Regions from separate parts of the Actinosynnema sp. NPDC050436 genome, predicted to be linked through region 1. Evidence: riboswitches for the same ligand, from Rfam matches in the RefSeq annotation. Region 1 holds a riboswitch; the other holds the start of a gene.
The links. A riboswitch is a leader RNA that binds a small molecule or an ion and turns the genes downstream of it on or off. The one in region 1 is predicted to bind cobalamin.
Positions count from the first base shown of each region.

Region 2: linked by a shared signal. The riboswitch ahead of AB0I60_RS13700 (CbtB-domain containing protein) and the one ahead of AB0I60_RS02375 (CoA-acylating methylmalonate-semialdehyde dehydrogenase) in region 1 are both predicted to bind cobalamin.

Region 1 covers NZ_JBFAJV010000001.1:571,715-578,692, forward strand. The annotation lists gene AB0I60_RS02365 (ECF transporter S component) at 1-841, shown strand, start outside; gene AB0I60_RS02370 (prenyltransferase/squalene oxidase repeat-containing protein) at 888-1,886, opposite strand; cobalamin riboswitch at 1,942-2,079, opposite strand; cobalamin riboswitch at 2,200-2,385, shown strand; gene AB0I60_RS02375 (CoA-acylating methylmalonate-semialdehyde dehydrogenase) at 2,561-4,066, shown strand; gene AB0I60_RS02380 (acyl-CoA dehydrogenase family protein) at 4,071-5,207, shown strand; gene AB0I60_RS02385 (enoyl-CoA hydratase/isomerase family protein) at 5,207-6,217, shown strand; gene mmsB (3-hydroxyisobutyrate dehydrogenase) at 6,214-6,978, shown strand, end outside.
Region 2 covers NZ_JBFAJV010000004.1:281,488-288,465, forward strand. The annotation lists gene AB0I60_RS13690 (GNAT family N-acetyltransferase) at 1-574, shown strand, start outside; gene AB0I60_RS13695 ((2Fe-2S)-binding protein) at 620-1,300, shown strand; cobalamin riboswitch at 1,362-1,552, shown strand; gene AB0I60_RS13700 (CbtB-domain containing protein) at 1,583-1,768, shown strand; gene AB0I60_RS13705 (CbtA family protein) at 1,777-2,532, shown strand; gene AB0I60_RS13710 (HAD family phosphatase) at 2,595-3,254, opposite strand; gene AB0I60_RS13715 (PAC2 family protein) at 3,785-4,681, shown strand; gene AB0I60_RS13720 (MFS transporter) at 4,885-6,054, shown strand; gene AB0I60_RS13725 (MFS transporter) at 5,981-6,978, opposite strand, start outside.

The DNA of each region.
Region 1 (6,978 bases):
CCGGGTGGTGCGAATCGGCCCGCGCTCGGCGGTCGTGCTGGGACTGGCCTCGCTCGCCGGGCTGATGATGTTCGTGTGGCCGTTGCTGGTGCGGGTCGAACCGCAGTCCATGCAGCACGGGCCGGACGCGCCGTTCATCTTCCTGGGCATCCTGCCGGTGCTGATCGTCATCGTGCTGGCCGAACTGTCCGAAGGCGGCATGGACGCCAAGGCGTTGGCGCTGCTGGGGGTGCTGTCGGCGGTCAACGCGGCACTGCGGCCGTTGGGCGCGGGCGTCGCGGGGATCGAGACGGTGTTCTTCCTGCTGGTGCTGGCCGGGCGGGTGTTCGGCGCGGGCTTCGGCTTCGTCCTGGGCTGCACGTCGCTGTTCGCGTCCGCACTGCTCACCGCCGGCGTGGGGCCGTGGCTGCCGTTCCAGATGCTGTGCTCGGCCTGGATCGGGATGGGCGCGGGCCTGCTGCCCCGCCGGGTGACCGGCAAGGCCGAGATCGCGATGCTCGTCGGCTACGGCATCTTCGTCGCCTACGTCTTCGGCTTCCTCATGAACCTGTGGTTCTGGCCGTTCATCACCGGAGCCGAGGTCGACTACTACGACGGCCACATCTCCTACGTGCCGGGCGCACCGGTCCTGGACAACCTGCACCGCTTCGCCGTGTTCACCCTGCTCACCTCCACGGCCGGCTGGGACACCGGACGCGCGATCACCAACACGGTCGCCATCCTGGTGATCGGCCCGGCCGTGCTGTCCACGCTGCGACGCGCCTCGCGCAAGGCGTCGCACGGCGTGCTGCCGACGTTCGGCGACATCGGGTCGCCCGCACCGGCGAAGTCGTCCCGCTGATCGTGCGCGGCGGTCCGGGGACCGCCGCGCACGACCGTTCAGCCGGTCACGCGCACGCGAGAACCGGGGCCTCGCCCTGGCCGCCGCTGTGCAGGTCGAACAGCGCGACCCCGGCAACGCCGAGGACCGCCTGCGCGGTCGCCCTGGTCACCGTCGCCGGATCGAAACCCGTGGCCTGGTAAGCGATCGCACCACGCTGCTCCACCGGGCCGGAGCAGCCGACCTGGAGGCTCTTGAGGAACTGCTTGGCCTTGTGCGCGGCCACGAGCCGGCCACCGGCCTTGAGCGCCTGCCCCGCGAGGCCGGTGCTGTTCGAGTTGGGCGGGTTCGCGCCCACGCCGAAGCCGCCGTTCACGTTCTGCACACCCACCAGCCAGGACAGGCCCTGCTGGGCCCTGAGCGGCCGGCCGACCGCCTGCAACGCCTGGGTGACCATCGCAGTGGAGTCCACGTCGCTCACGCACGGCGTGGCCGCGAGATCGAGCGGGAACCCGCCGTCCGGGCACTGCGTACCGACCAGGAAGTCCACCGCCACGACCGGCGCACCCGCCGCCGTGCGGTCCAACGCCAGCAAGGCCAGCGACTGGCTGAACGCGTTGCTGTAGTCACCGAACGCAGAGACGTCGGAGAACCGGCCCGACGGGGTGAGCAGCGCGCGCAACCCGGCCTCCAGGTCCACGCCGCCGAACGAGTTCGGGTTCTTCCCCGCCACCTCGGCGGCGAGCAGGAGCTTGGCGTGCGCACCCGCGTACGCCTCACCGCCCGAGCCCACGTAGCCGGTGGTGACGGCGGGTTGCCCGAGCCACGCGATCGCACGGTCGGCGTAGTCGTCGGCCGTGCGGGTCGCGGCGAACGCGAACACCGCGTCGATCGTCAGCCCCTGACTCGGGTAGAGCACACCACCGAAATCGACTTCGAGCCGTTCGCCGTCGGCCATCTGGCGGGCCAGCCAGCCGGCGGCGGCGTCGGCGCGGTTGTGGGTGACCGGCGTGGCGGAGGCGACCGCCGGCGCGAGCAGCAGCAGGCCGCACAACAGGGTGAACACAGCAGAAACACGACGTCTCATGGACGATGGGACCTTTCCCGCGAACCACGACAGGAGTGGGCAGAAGGCACGGAGCGGGTACTCGGGCTCGCCGTCCACCCGGGACGGCACACCGTTGCGGGTCAGCGCCGGACTCCCACCGGCTTCCCCCACCACCGCGCATTCAGTTGATGCGACAAGCGTGCCACTCGTGGCCGCGTGAAGCATCGGCCATTCGGTGCGCCGGGTACGGGTACCCGGAGCGGTGCGCCGGTTGCCGGCGAGACCTGGGTCACCGGTCACGATCCAGGCGGATCGCCACCAGTCGACATAGTCGGACTTCCTACTTTATGGTGTCCTCAGGTCCGCGGTGCAGGGAAGCCGGTGCGAGTCCGGCACGGTCCCGCCACTGTGACCGGGGAGTCCGTCCCCACGCGATGGCCACTGGCGCGAGCCGGGAAGGTCGGGGACGGGTGGTGATCCGGGAGTCAGGATACCGGCCGCGGATGTCCCGTGTAGTCCACGAGGATGGAGCGACACGCATGTCCGCATCGGCATGTCACGCGTCAGCAGGCCCGCGTCGTCTCCAGGTGCCCGGGTAGCGGCTCCTCCTCGTCCCCGGCCGCCGAGGCAGCGGTCGGCTCACCTCGCGCCGCGCCCACGAGGCGGCGGCGCCCTTTCCACGCGGAGTGAGCATGTCCAGCACACCCGAGTTGACCCATTTCATCGGCGGCAAGCGGACCCCGGGCTCGTCCGGCCGGTTCGCCGACGTGTTCGAGCCCAGTTCCGGCAGTGTCGTCGCGCGAGTCCCGCTGGCCTCGGCGGAGGAGGTGCGCGCCGCAGTGGTCGAGGCCGGTCGTGCGCAGACCGAGTGGGCGCGGTGGAACCCGCAGCGGCGGGCCAGGGTTCTGATGCGGTTCCTCGAACTCGTGCGCGACGAGGTCGACTTCCTGGCCACGGTCCTGGCCTCGGAGCACGGCAAGACGATCGCCGACGCGCGTGGCGACGTCCAGCGGGGGCTGGAGGTGGTGGAGTTCGCGGCCGGCATCCCGCACCTGCTCAAGGGCGAGTTCACCGAGTCCGCGGGTACTGGGATCGACGTGTACTCGATGCGGCAGCCGCTGGGCGTGGTCGCCGGGATCACGCCCTTCAACTTCCCGGCGATGATCCCGCTGTGGAAGGCCGGTCCGGCGATCGCGTGCGGCAACGCGTTCGTGCTCAAGCCCTCCGAGCGCGACCCGTCGGTGCCGTTGCGGTTGGCGGAGCTGTTCTCCGAGGCCGGGTTGCCGCCGGGGGTGTTCAGCGTGGTCAACGGCGACGCGGTCGCGGTCGACGCGCTGCTGGCCGACCCGGACGTCGCCGCCGTGGGGTTCGTCGGCTCGACGCCGGTCGCCAAGCACGTCTACGACACCGCGACGTCGTCGGGCAAGCGGGCGCAGTGCTTCGGCGGTGCGAAGAACCACATGGTCGTGATGCCGGACGCGGACCTGGACAACGTGGTGGAAGCGCTGGTCGGCGCGGGCTACGGCTCGGCGGGCGAGCGCTGCATGGCGATTTCGGTGGCCGTGCCGGTCGGCGAGGAGACCGCCGACGCGCTCGTGGCCAAGCTCGCCGACCGGGTGCGGACGCTCAACGTCGGCGCGTCGCACGACGAGAACGCCGACTTCGGTCCCCTGGTGACCGCCGACGCGGTCCGCCGGGTGCGCGAGTACGTGGACAGCGGCGTCGCCGAGGGCGCGGAGCTGGTCGTGGACCGGCGCGACGTCGCGGTCCCGGGCTATGAGAACGGGTTCTACCTCGGACCGGTGCTGTTCGACCGGGTCACGCCGGAGATGCGGATCTACCGGGAGGAGATCTTCGGGCCGGTGCTGTCGGTCGTGCGCGCGGCGGACTACGAGGAGGCGTTGCGGCTGCCCAGCGAGCACGAGTTCGGCAACGGGGTGGCGATCTTCACCCGGGACGGCGACACCGCGCGCGACTTCACCTCCCGGGTCAACACCGGCATGGTCGGGGTGAACGTGCCGATCCCGGTCCCGGTCGCCTACCACACCTTCGGCGGCTGGAAGCGGTCCGGTTTCGGCGACCTCAACCAGCACGGCCCGGACTCGATCCGCTTCTACACCAAGACGAAGACGGTCACGCAGCGATGGTCGGGCGGGGTCAAGGAACAGGCCGGCTTCACCATCCCGGTCATGGGCTGAGCCGATGCGACTCAACGACGACCAGCTCGCGCTGCGCGAGACGGCGGCCGACTTCGCCGCCGAGCACCTGGCCCCGCACGCGGTGGAGTGGGACCAGGCCAAGCACTTCCCGGTGGACGTGCTGCGCAAAGCGGCCGAGATCGGCATGGGCGGCATCTACGTCGCCGAGGATGTCGGCGGCTCGGGCTTGGGCCGCCTGGACGCCGCAGTGGTGTTCGAGGCGCTGGCGGGCGGCTGCCCGTCCATCGCCGCCTACCTGTCGATCCACAACATGGTGGCGTGGATGATCGACCGGCACGGCACCGAGGAGCAACGCGCCACGCTGCTGCCCGACTTGTGCTCGATGCGGATCTTGGGCAGCTACTGCCTGACCGAGCCCGGCGCGGGTTCGGACGCGGCGGCGATCCGCACGACCGCCCGGCGCGACGGCGACTCCTACGTCCTCGACGGGGTGAAGCAGTTCATCTCCGGCGCGGGTGCCTCCGACGTGTACGTGGTGTTCGCCCGCACCGGCGCGGCCGGGGCAAAGGGGATCTCGGCGTTCGTCGTGCGCGGTGGCGAGCCCGGGCTGTCCTTCGGCCCCAACGAGGTCAAGATGGGGTGGAACGCCCAGCCGACGCGCCAGGTCGTGCTGGAGGGCGTTCGGGTGCCGGCGAGCGCCCGGATCGGCGCGGAGGGCGGCGGTTTCGCCGTCGCGATGTCCGCGCTGGACGGCGGTAGGCTCAACATCGCCGCGTGCTCGCTCGGCGGCGGACAGGCCGCGCTCGACAAGTCGGTCGCCTACCTGGGCGACCGCGAGGCGTTCGGCGCCGCACTGAGCACCGCACAGGCTCTGCGGTTCCGGCTGGCCGACATGCGCACCGAACTGGAGGCGGCCCGGACCTTGTTGTGGCGGGCCGCTTCCGCGCTGGATGACGGCACACCGGACGCGACCCAGTTGTGCGCGATGGCGAAGCGGTTCGCCACCGACACCGGCTACAAGGTCGCCGACGAGGCGTTGCAACTGCACGGCGGCTACGGCTACCTGGCCGAGTACGGCGTCGAGAAGATCGTCCGGGACCTGCGGGTGCACCGGATACTGGAAGGGACCAACGAGATCATGCGGGTCATCGTGGCACGCGGAATGCTGGGGGCTGCCTGATGGAGGACGTCCTGATCCGGGTCGAGGGCCGACTCGGCCGCATCACCCTCAACCGCCCCAAGGCGCTCAACGCGCTCGACCACGCCATGGTGCGCGCCATCGACGCCGCGCTGGTCGAGTGGGCCGACGACGACGGTGTGCGCGCGGTGGTCGTGGACGGCGCCGGCGAGCGCGGGCTGTGCGCGGGCGGCGACATCCGGCCGATCCACGACGACGCGCGCGGCGGCGGCACCGGCACCCTCGCGTTCTGGGCCGACGAATACCGCATGAACGCCCGCATCGCCCGATTCCCCAAGCCCTACACCGCGTTGATGGACGGCGTGGTCATGGGCGGCGGCGTCGGCGTCTCCGCGCACGGCTCGGTGCGCGTGGTCACCGAACGCACCAAGCTCGCCATGCCCGAGGTCGGCATCGGGCTGGTGCCCGACGTGGGCGGCACCTACCTGCTCTCCCGAGCCCCCGGCGAACTCGGCACCTACGCCGCGCTGACCGGCGCGGTGCTCGACGCCGCCGATGCGGTGCACTGTGGGCTCGCCGACCTGGTGGTCCCGGCCGAGCGGCTCGACGCGCTGCGCCGCGGCGAACCCGCCGCCGAGCACGCCGTGCCGGCCGGGACGTCCCGACTGGCCGCCCAACGGTCCTGGATCGACGCGTGCTTCTCCGTCGACACCGTCGAGGAGGTCCTGCGCCGGCTCGCCGAGCACGGCGAGGACGCCACCGCCAAGGAGATCCGCGCCAAGTCGCCCACCTCGCTCAAGGTCACCCTGGCCGCGCTGCGCCGCGCGAAGGCGCTGCCCGACCTGGAATCCGTGCTGGAGCAGGAATACCGGGTCTCCGCGGCGTGCCTGCGCGGCCACGACCTCGCCGAGGGCATCCGGGCCCAGATCATCGACAAGGACCGCAACCCGCAGTGGCGGCCGGCCACGCTGTCCGCGGTGGACGAGGAGCTGGTCGCCGCACACTTCGCCGAACCGGAGATCCCCTTCACGCTGAACGGAGGCGGGCGGTGATCATCGGGTTCCTCGGACTGGGCAACATGGGCGGCCCGATGGCCGCCAACCTCGTCGCGCACGGCTACCAGGTGGACGGCTACGACCCACTCCCCCAGGCCGGCGCGGAAGGGGTGCACCGCGTCCCCGGCGCGGCCGAGGCGGTCCGCGAGGCCGATGTCGTGGTCACCATGCTGCCCAGCGGCCGACACGTGCTGGAGTGCTACGCGGAGATCCTGCCCGCGCTCAAACCCGGCGTGCTGCTCATCGACAGCTCCACCATCGACGTCGCCGACGCCCGCGCGGCGGCCGGACTGGCCGCCGCCGCCGGGCACCGCGCCGTGGACGCCCCGGTGTCCGGCGGCGTGGTCGGCGCGGCGGCGGGCACCCTGACCTTCATGGCGGGCGGACCGGCGGAGTCGGTGGACGTGGCCGAGCCCGTCCTCCTGGCGATGGGGTCGCGGGTGGTGCGCTGCGGCGACACCGGTTCCGGCCAGGCGGCGAAGATCTGCAACAACATGATCCTCGGCGTGTCGATGATCGCCGTCGCGGAGGCGTTCGCGCTGGGCCGAGCGCTCGGTCTGACCGACCAGGCGCTGTTCGACGTGGCCAGCACCTCCTCGGCGCAGTGCTGGGCCCTCAACACCAACTGCCCGGTGCCCGGCCCCGTCCCCACCAGCCCGGCGAACCGCGACTACGCCGGCGGTTTCGCCAGCGGGCTGATGCTCAAGGACCTCGGCCTGGCGGACGAAACCGCCCGCCGGCACGGCGTGGACACCGCG
Region 2 (6,978 bases), on a different contig from region 1:
CGGGGTGCCGGTCGGGACCGGCCGCTCGACGCCGCCGGAGGAGGGCGTGCGGTTGTGCGAGGTGGCTGCGGTGGACGCCGCCGCCGTGCACGCGCTGGTCGCGCACACCAAGGCGACGTCGGCGAACGAGCGGCCGGGGACGGTCGCGGGCCAGGCGCTCGAACCGCTCCTGGGGCCGGTGCCGGAGGACGCGGGCTCGTACTACGTGCGGGTGGCCGACCCGGTCGCGCTGCTGGACCGCCTGCGGCCGGTGTTCGGCAGGCGGCTGGCCGCCTCGGCGTTCGCGGACGCGGAGGGCGAGGCCGTCGTGTCCTTCTACCGCCGGCACGTGCGCCTGCCGTACCGGGCCGGCGAGGTGGGGCCGGTCGTGGCCGGAGGGGTGATGCAGGCGCCGTATGCGGCGGGCGGGGCCGGGGTGGCGCCGGACCTGCTGGAGTCGCTGCTGTTCGGCCCGCTCGGCCTGCGCGGGCTGACCGCCCGCTTCGCCGACGTCTACCCGGGGCCGAACGCGGACCTCATGCACACCCTCTTCCCACCGGTCACGAGCGACATCACGACCTTCTACATCCCGTAACGGGCTACCTCCCGTAGCGGGCCGGCGGCCGGGCAGACTGATCGCGTGTCCGACTACGAACCGGTGCTCTCCACCCTGCGGCGCGTCCGAGGTATCAGCCCGTTCTTCGCGCTGGACGTCGGTCGCCCGACCGCCGCCGACGGTGCCGGCTGGCGGTCGGGTGCCGAACTGGTCGACGGGCGGGCGCTGCCGGACGCGCTGTCGGCCATCGGTGAGCGGTACCGGACCGGGGAGGCGCGGGTCGCGGCGTCCTTGTTCTTCCTCGGGTACTCCGCGCGGCTGCTGTGCCCGACGGTCGCCGCGCACGCCGTGGGCGGGGTCGTGCCCGACATCCGGCCCGGGAACGTGTGGTGGCGCTTCGGGGCGGACGGGATGCGGGTTCGGATCGGCGAACCCGTCGCGGGGGTGTCGATCTCCGAGTCGTTGGAGCCGGTGGTGGCGGCGATCCGGGACGTGGTGCCGGTGGCGCGCGGGCTGCTGTGGGGCAACGCGGCGTCGTCCATCGCCGGGGCGCTGCGGACGGTGGGCCACAGCGGCACCGCGTCCACCGAGGAGTGCGTGGTGCTGGGCGAACGCCTGCTGGACGCACCCGGGCTGCGGGGCTCCGGCGACTTCGTGCCGTTCCCCGGCGAGGTCGCCTTCCGGCGGCGGAGCTGCTGCCTGTACTACCGCCTCGACGGCGGCGGGACCTGTGGCGACTGCCCGCTCCCGCCCCGCCAGACCTGATGGGACGACCTCGCGGACCGTCTGCGCGGAGTACGACAACTCGTCTGGTCGGTTGTGCCCGGACGCGCCGGACATCTACGGTTCCACAGCCGCAGTGGACGGGAAGCCGGTGGGAATCCGGCGCGGTCCTCGCCACTGTGACCGGGGAGCCAACCCGCCGAGAACGTCACTGGTCGCACGGTGCGGCTGGGAAGACGCGGGGACGGTGTCGATCCGGGAGTCAGGAGACCGGCTGCGGCGCGAGTTGTTGTTGACCTTCCACGAGGTATGGAGGAGGCCGTCTTGACGAGCCCCGCGCACTCCCTGTCCATCCCCATCCCCAAGTGGGCCTACGCCGTCGCCCTGGTCGCGCTGATGGTGACCTGGCTGGTCCTCCAGGAGAACGGCATCGCGCTCGGTCACGCCGCCGAGTCGCTGCACGAGTTCTTCCACGACGGGCGCCACGCGCTCGGCGTCCCGTGCCACTAGGGCCGACCGTGGACACCTACAAGAACGTGCTGCTGCGCGGCGTCGGTGCGGGTGGCGTCGCCGGGCTGCTGGCGGGCCTGGTCGGCCTCGTCGTGGTCGAGGTGCCGATCCGGGCCGCGCTGGCCGTCGAGGAGGCCCGCGCCGCCACCGAACCGGTGGAGCCTGGCGGGCACGACCACGGCGAGATGTTCGGCCGGGGCACCCAGATGCTGGGCGGCGTGCTCGCGGCGGTGATCGTCGGGTTGGCGGTCGGCGCGCTGTTCGCCACCGCCTACGCCGGGTCGCGGCGCTGGTTCGCGGGCCGGCCGCCGTTCACCCGGAGCGTGACGCTCTCGGCGGCGGTGTTCGGGGCGGCGGCGCTGCTGCCGGCCGTCAAGTACCCGGCCAACCCGCCGGCGGTGGGCGACCCGGAGACGGTCGACTACCGGACGGTGCTCTACCTCGGGGTCGTCGCGGCCGGTCTGCTGGTGGTGTTCGGCGCGAGCTTCCTGGCGTCCCGGCTGGGGCACCTGAGCGGCCCGGTCCGGTCCACGGTGGTCGGGGTGGCCGTGGTGGTCGCGGTCGCGGTCGTCCTGCTGGTCTTCCCCGCACCGCCGGACGCGGTGCCCGCCGACATGCCGAGCGACGTGCTGTGGGAGTTCCGCCTCGCGTCGCTCGCCGAGACGGCCACCCTGTGGCTGGGCCTCGGCGTCGTGTTCGGCCTGCTGGTCGACCCGGCGGTCCGGCGCGGCGGCAGGAAGGCCCGGACGGCGGCCGTCGCCTGATCGCGCCCGTGCCCGGTCCGGCTCCCACCGGACCGGGCACGGCTCGATCGAGCCCGGCCCGATCAGGCGCGGAGGGCGCCGAGGACGGCCAGGTCGACCCCGACCAGCGAGTCGCGGAAGACCCGGCGCTCCCCTGGCGGCACCGGGACGTCGCACGGCACGACCAGCACCGTGCACCCCGCCGCCACCGCCGACCTCACGCCGGTCGGCGAGTCCTCGACCGCCACGCACGCCGCCGCGTCCACGCCGAGCAGGGTCGCGGCTTTGAGGTACGGGTCCGGGAGGGGCTTGTTGCGGCCCTCCACCTCGTCACCGCACACCGTCACGTCGAACAGGTCCCGGCCGATGGTGTCCAGCGCGACCTCCGTCAGCGCGCGTTCGGTCGAGGTCACCAGTGCCATCGGCACGCCGGTCTCCCGCACCGCGCGCAGCGCCTCCCGCGCCCCCGGGCGCCACGGCAGGCCGGCCCGGAACACCTCTTCGGTGCGCCGCATGATCCAGGCCGCGCCGTCGGCCGTCTCCTCCTCGGTGGGCGTCAGGCCGACCTCGGCGAACAGCAGTGCCATCGTCGTCGGCACGTTGGACCCGACCATGGCCTGCCGGGTCTCCAACGACAGCGTGCCGCCCATCTTCTCCGCGAACTCGTACAGCGGGACGTCCCACAGCTTCTCCGAGTCCAGCAGCGTGCCGTCCATGTCCCACAGCACCGCTTCGACGCTCACCTCTGGGTCCCCTCCACTCCCTCACCGGCCGGACGTCCCGCCCGGACCGGTCCACGACGCCCACCCTCGCCGGTGCGCGCAGGCCACACTGTGCCTGACCACCGCGCCACCACCCGAGCCGTTTCCGGGCACCCCGCCTCCCGCACCGCTTCGGACCTGTGCGCGGGACCACGGCCTCGCGCACGGGAGCGGCCTCGCGCACGGGGGCGGCCTCGACGGCGGACGGTTCCGCAGCCGACCGGGATTCGCCCGGAAGGTGCACTTCGGACAACTCCGACCGGCGGGGAGCCGGCTCCTCTCCCCGCCCGCCGCGCGGTGCCCTGCGCCCGGTCACCACCGCCACCCGCCACACGTGCCTTGACCTGCGGTGTCGTGGTCGGTCCCGGGCACTGCCCGAGGTGCGGCACCCGCCGGGGCGTCCACAGCGGCGGGGCGGTCGGCCGGTGCGTCCCGGACGGGCGGGAGGACACGAGCCGACATGGCCCAAGCCTACGGCGTCGGGTGCGCGGCGGTGGTCGTAGTCTGACCCGGTGACCGATCCGGACCAGGCCGCCAAGATCCCCTTCGACCCCGCGAAACCGCTCACCAACCCGATCATGGTGGCGGCGTTCGAGGGGTGGAACGACGCTGGAGACGCTGCCAGCACGGCGGTCGAGCACCTGCAACTCACCTGGGACGCGACGCCGCTCGCGGAGATCGATCCGGACGACTACTACGACTTCCAGGTGACGCGGCCCACCGTCCGGATGGTCGACGGCATCACCCGAAGGGTGGAATTCCCGACGACACGCCTGTCGGTGTGCCGGCCGCCGGGGTCGTCCACGGACGTCGTCCTGGTGCACGGCATCGAGCCGAACATGCGCTGGCGCAAGTTCGCGGGCGAGCTGCTGGGGCACATCGAGAACCTCGGCATCACCACCGTGGTCACGCTCGGCGCGCTGCTCATGGACACCCCGCACACCCGCCCGGTCCCGGTGACCGGCACCGCCTACGACGCGGCGGCGGCGCAGAAGTTCGGGCTGGAGCGCTCGCGCTACGAGGGGCCGACCGGGATCGTCGGCGTCTTCCAGGACCTGTGCGTGCAGGCGGGCGTGCCGGCGATCTCGTTCTGGGCGGCGGTGCCGCACTACGTGTCGCAGCCGCCCTCGCCGAAGGCGACGCTCGCGCTGCTGCACCGGGTCGAGGAGGTGCTCGACGTCGAGGTGCCGCTCGGCGCGCTGCCCGAGCAGGCCGAGGAGTGGGAGCGCACGGTCAGCGAGATGGCCGACGAGGACGAGGACGTGCGCAACTACGTCCGGGCGCTGGAGGAGCGCGGCGACGCGGAGATCCAGATCACCGAGGCGAGCGGGGACGCGATCGCGGCCGAGTTCGAGCGCTACCTGCGCCGCCGGGGTCGCGGTCCCGGTCGCGGCCCGACCGGCATCTGACCCGACCGGCATCTGACCCGGCCGACATTTGCCCCGGACAGGCAGCGGAACCGGCAGCCAGGAGCGCGGGCCGACGTGCGACCGCCGGGGAGCGGGCGCGGCTGAGCGGGGCCGTGCGGGAGCCGGTGGGCGGGAGCTGCCGGCCGGGTCGGCGCTGGTCACACCGCGAGCCCGCGCGGCCCGGTGTGGGGGACACTCGGCGGGTGGCACAGGTGCGGGCGGGTGGTCGGCGGCTCGCGGTGGTCGGGCTGTACGCCGGGGGGTTCCTCGGGCCGTTCGGCGGTGCGATGACCTCGTCCGTGCTGCCGGAGATCGGCGCGGACTTCCGCGTCTCGGCCGGTGCGGCGGCGGCCACGTTGACCGGGTACCTGCTGCCGTTCGCCGGGTTCATGCTGTTCTCCGGGACGTGGGGCGAGCGGTGGGGCGCGCGGCGGACGGTCCGGGGCGCGTACCTGGTCTACGCGGCGGCGTCGGTGCTGTGCGCGGTGTCGTGGTCGTTCCCGGTGCTGCTGGGCGGGCGGGCGGTGCAGGGCGCGGCGAACGCGTTCACCACTCCCCTGCTGCTCGCGGCCATCGCGGCGGTGACGCCCAGGGAGCGGCTGGGGCGCGCGTTGGGCGTGTTCGCGTCGATGCAGGCCGCCGGGCAGACGTCCGCGCCGCTGGTGGGCGGCTTGGCGGCCGAGGTGTCGTGGCGGTGGGCGTTCGCCGGGGCGGCGGTGGTGGCGGGGCTGCTGGCGGCGGCCGGGATGCCCGCCGACCCGCCGCGCACCCGGCAGCCGCCGAGGCTGCGCAGCGCGTGGCGACCCGAGGTGCTGCGGTTGGCGGCGGTCGGCTTCGTCGGGTGGGGCTGCCTGGGCGGGGTGTCGTTCCTGGTGGCGCTGCGGCTGGGCGACGACTTCGGGTTGGGCGCGGGTGAGCGCGGTCTGGTGCTGACCGGGTTCGGCGTGGTCGGGATCGTCAGCGCCCGGCTGACCGGGTGGATGGTCGACCACGTCGGGGCGCGCAGGTGCGTGCTGTTGGGGACGACGGTCGGCGCGGTGCTGCCGGCGCTGATCGGGGTCCTGCCGAGCCTGGTCGCGGTGGGTGCGCTGTGGGCGGTGGCGGGCGCGTTCTCGCAGGTCGTGATCGTCGGGTTGAGCGCGGTGGTGCTGGGGCGCGACGGCGGCAACCGGGGTGGGGCGATCTCGGTGCTCCAGTCGTTCCGGTTCCTCGGCGGGGCGGCGTCGCCGCTGGCGTTCGTGCCGCTCTACCACGCCCAGCCGGCCGTCGCGTTCCTCGCGCCGGCCGCGCTGGTCCTGCTCATCCCACCCGCGCTGCTGCTCCGCCGGCGCGCGCCCGACGCGCGATCAGCAGCGCCAGCAGACCTGCCGTGAGGTAGCAGCCCGCCTGCACGTCGAGCAGCGCGGTCAGCCCGAGCGGCACGGCGAGCGCGCCCGCGAGCACCATGCCCACGGCCTGGAAGCCGTCGTAGAGGCTGCCGAAGGTCGCCAGGACTCGCCCGCGCGCCGCGTCGGAGGTGTGCAGTTGCAGCACGGACATCATGCCGACGCCCGACATGACCCCCGGAGCGCCGCACACCGCGAACACCGCCAGGTAGAACGTGAACGCCGTGGTGACGTGCACGCCGTTCCAGCCAGCGAACGAGAGGACCGAGAACGCGACCAGCGACCACGCCAGCAGCGGCCACGCGGGCACCCGGCGGGCGACCAGCCCGACGACCGCCCCGGCGACGAGCCCGCCGACGGCCTGGATGCCGCGCAGCAGCCCGACCTCGGCCTCACCACCACCGAGCCGCTCGGTCACGAACACCACGAACAGCACCACGAACATGCCCTGGCCCGCCGCCATCAGCCCGACCACGGCCACCATGCCGCGCAGCGGCCCCCGGATCTCGCGCAGCCCGTCCAGCCAGGCCCGCCAGACCGGCGCACCGCTGCGCGCGCCCCGGGCCACGCCGAACGGCCGGACCAGCAGCGCCGCCGCGACCAGGAACGACGCCACGTCGAGCAGCAGCACGCCGGGCAGCCCGGACCAGCCGAGCACCAGCCCGCCGAGCGAGGCGCCGAGCAGCCGGGCGAGGTTGGCGTTCAGGCCGACCAGCCCGTTCGCGGCGGCCACCTGCGCCCGGCCGACGAGGTCGGGCAGCAGGGCGTTCTTGGCCGGTTCGAACACGGCGGCGAGGGCCGCCTGCACCGCCATCACGACGTTGACCAGCACGAGGTCGCCGGTCAGCAGCGGCAGCAGGGCGGCGGCCTGGGCGAGGCTGGTCCAGAGCATCAGCCTGCGCCGGTCCCACC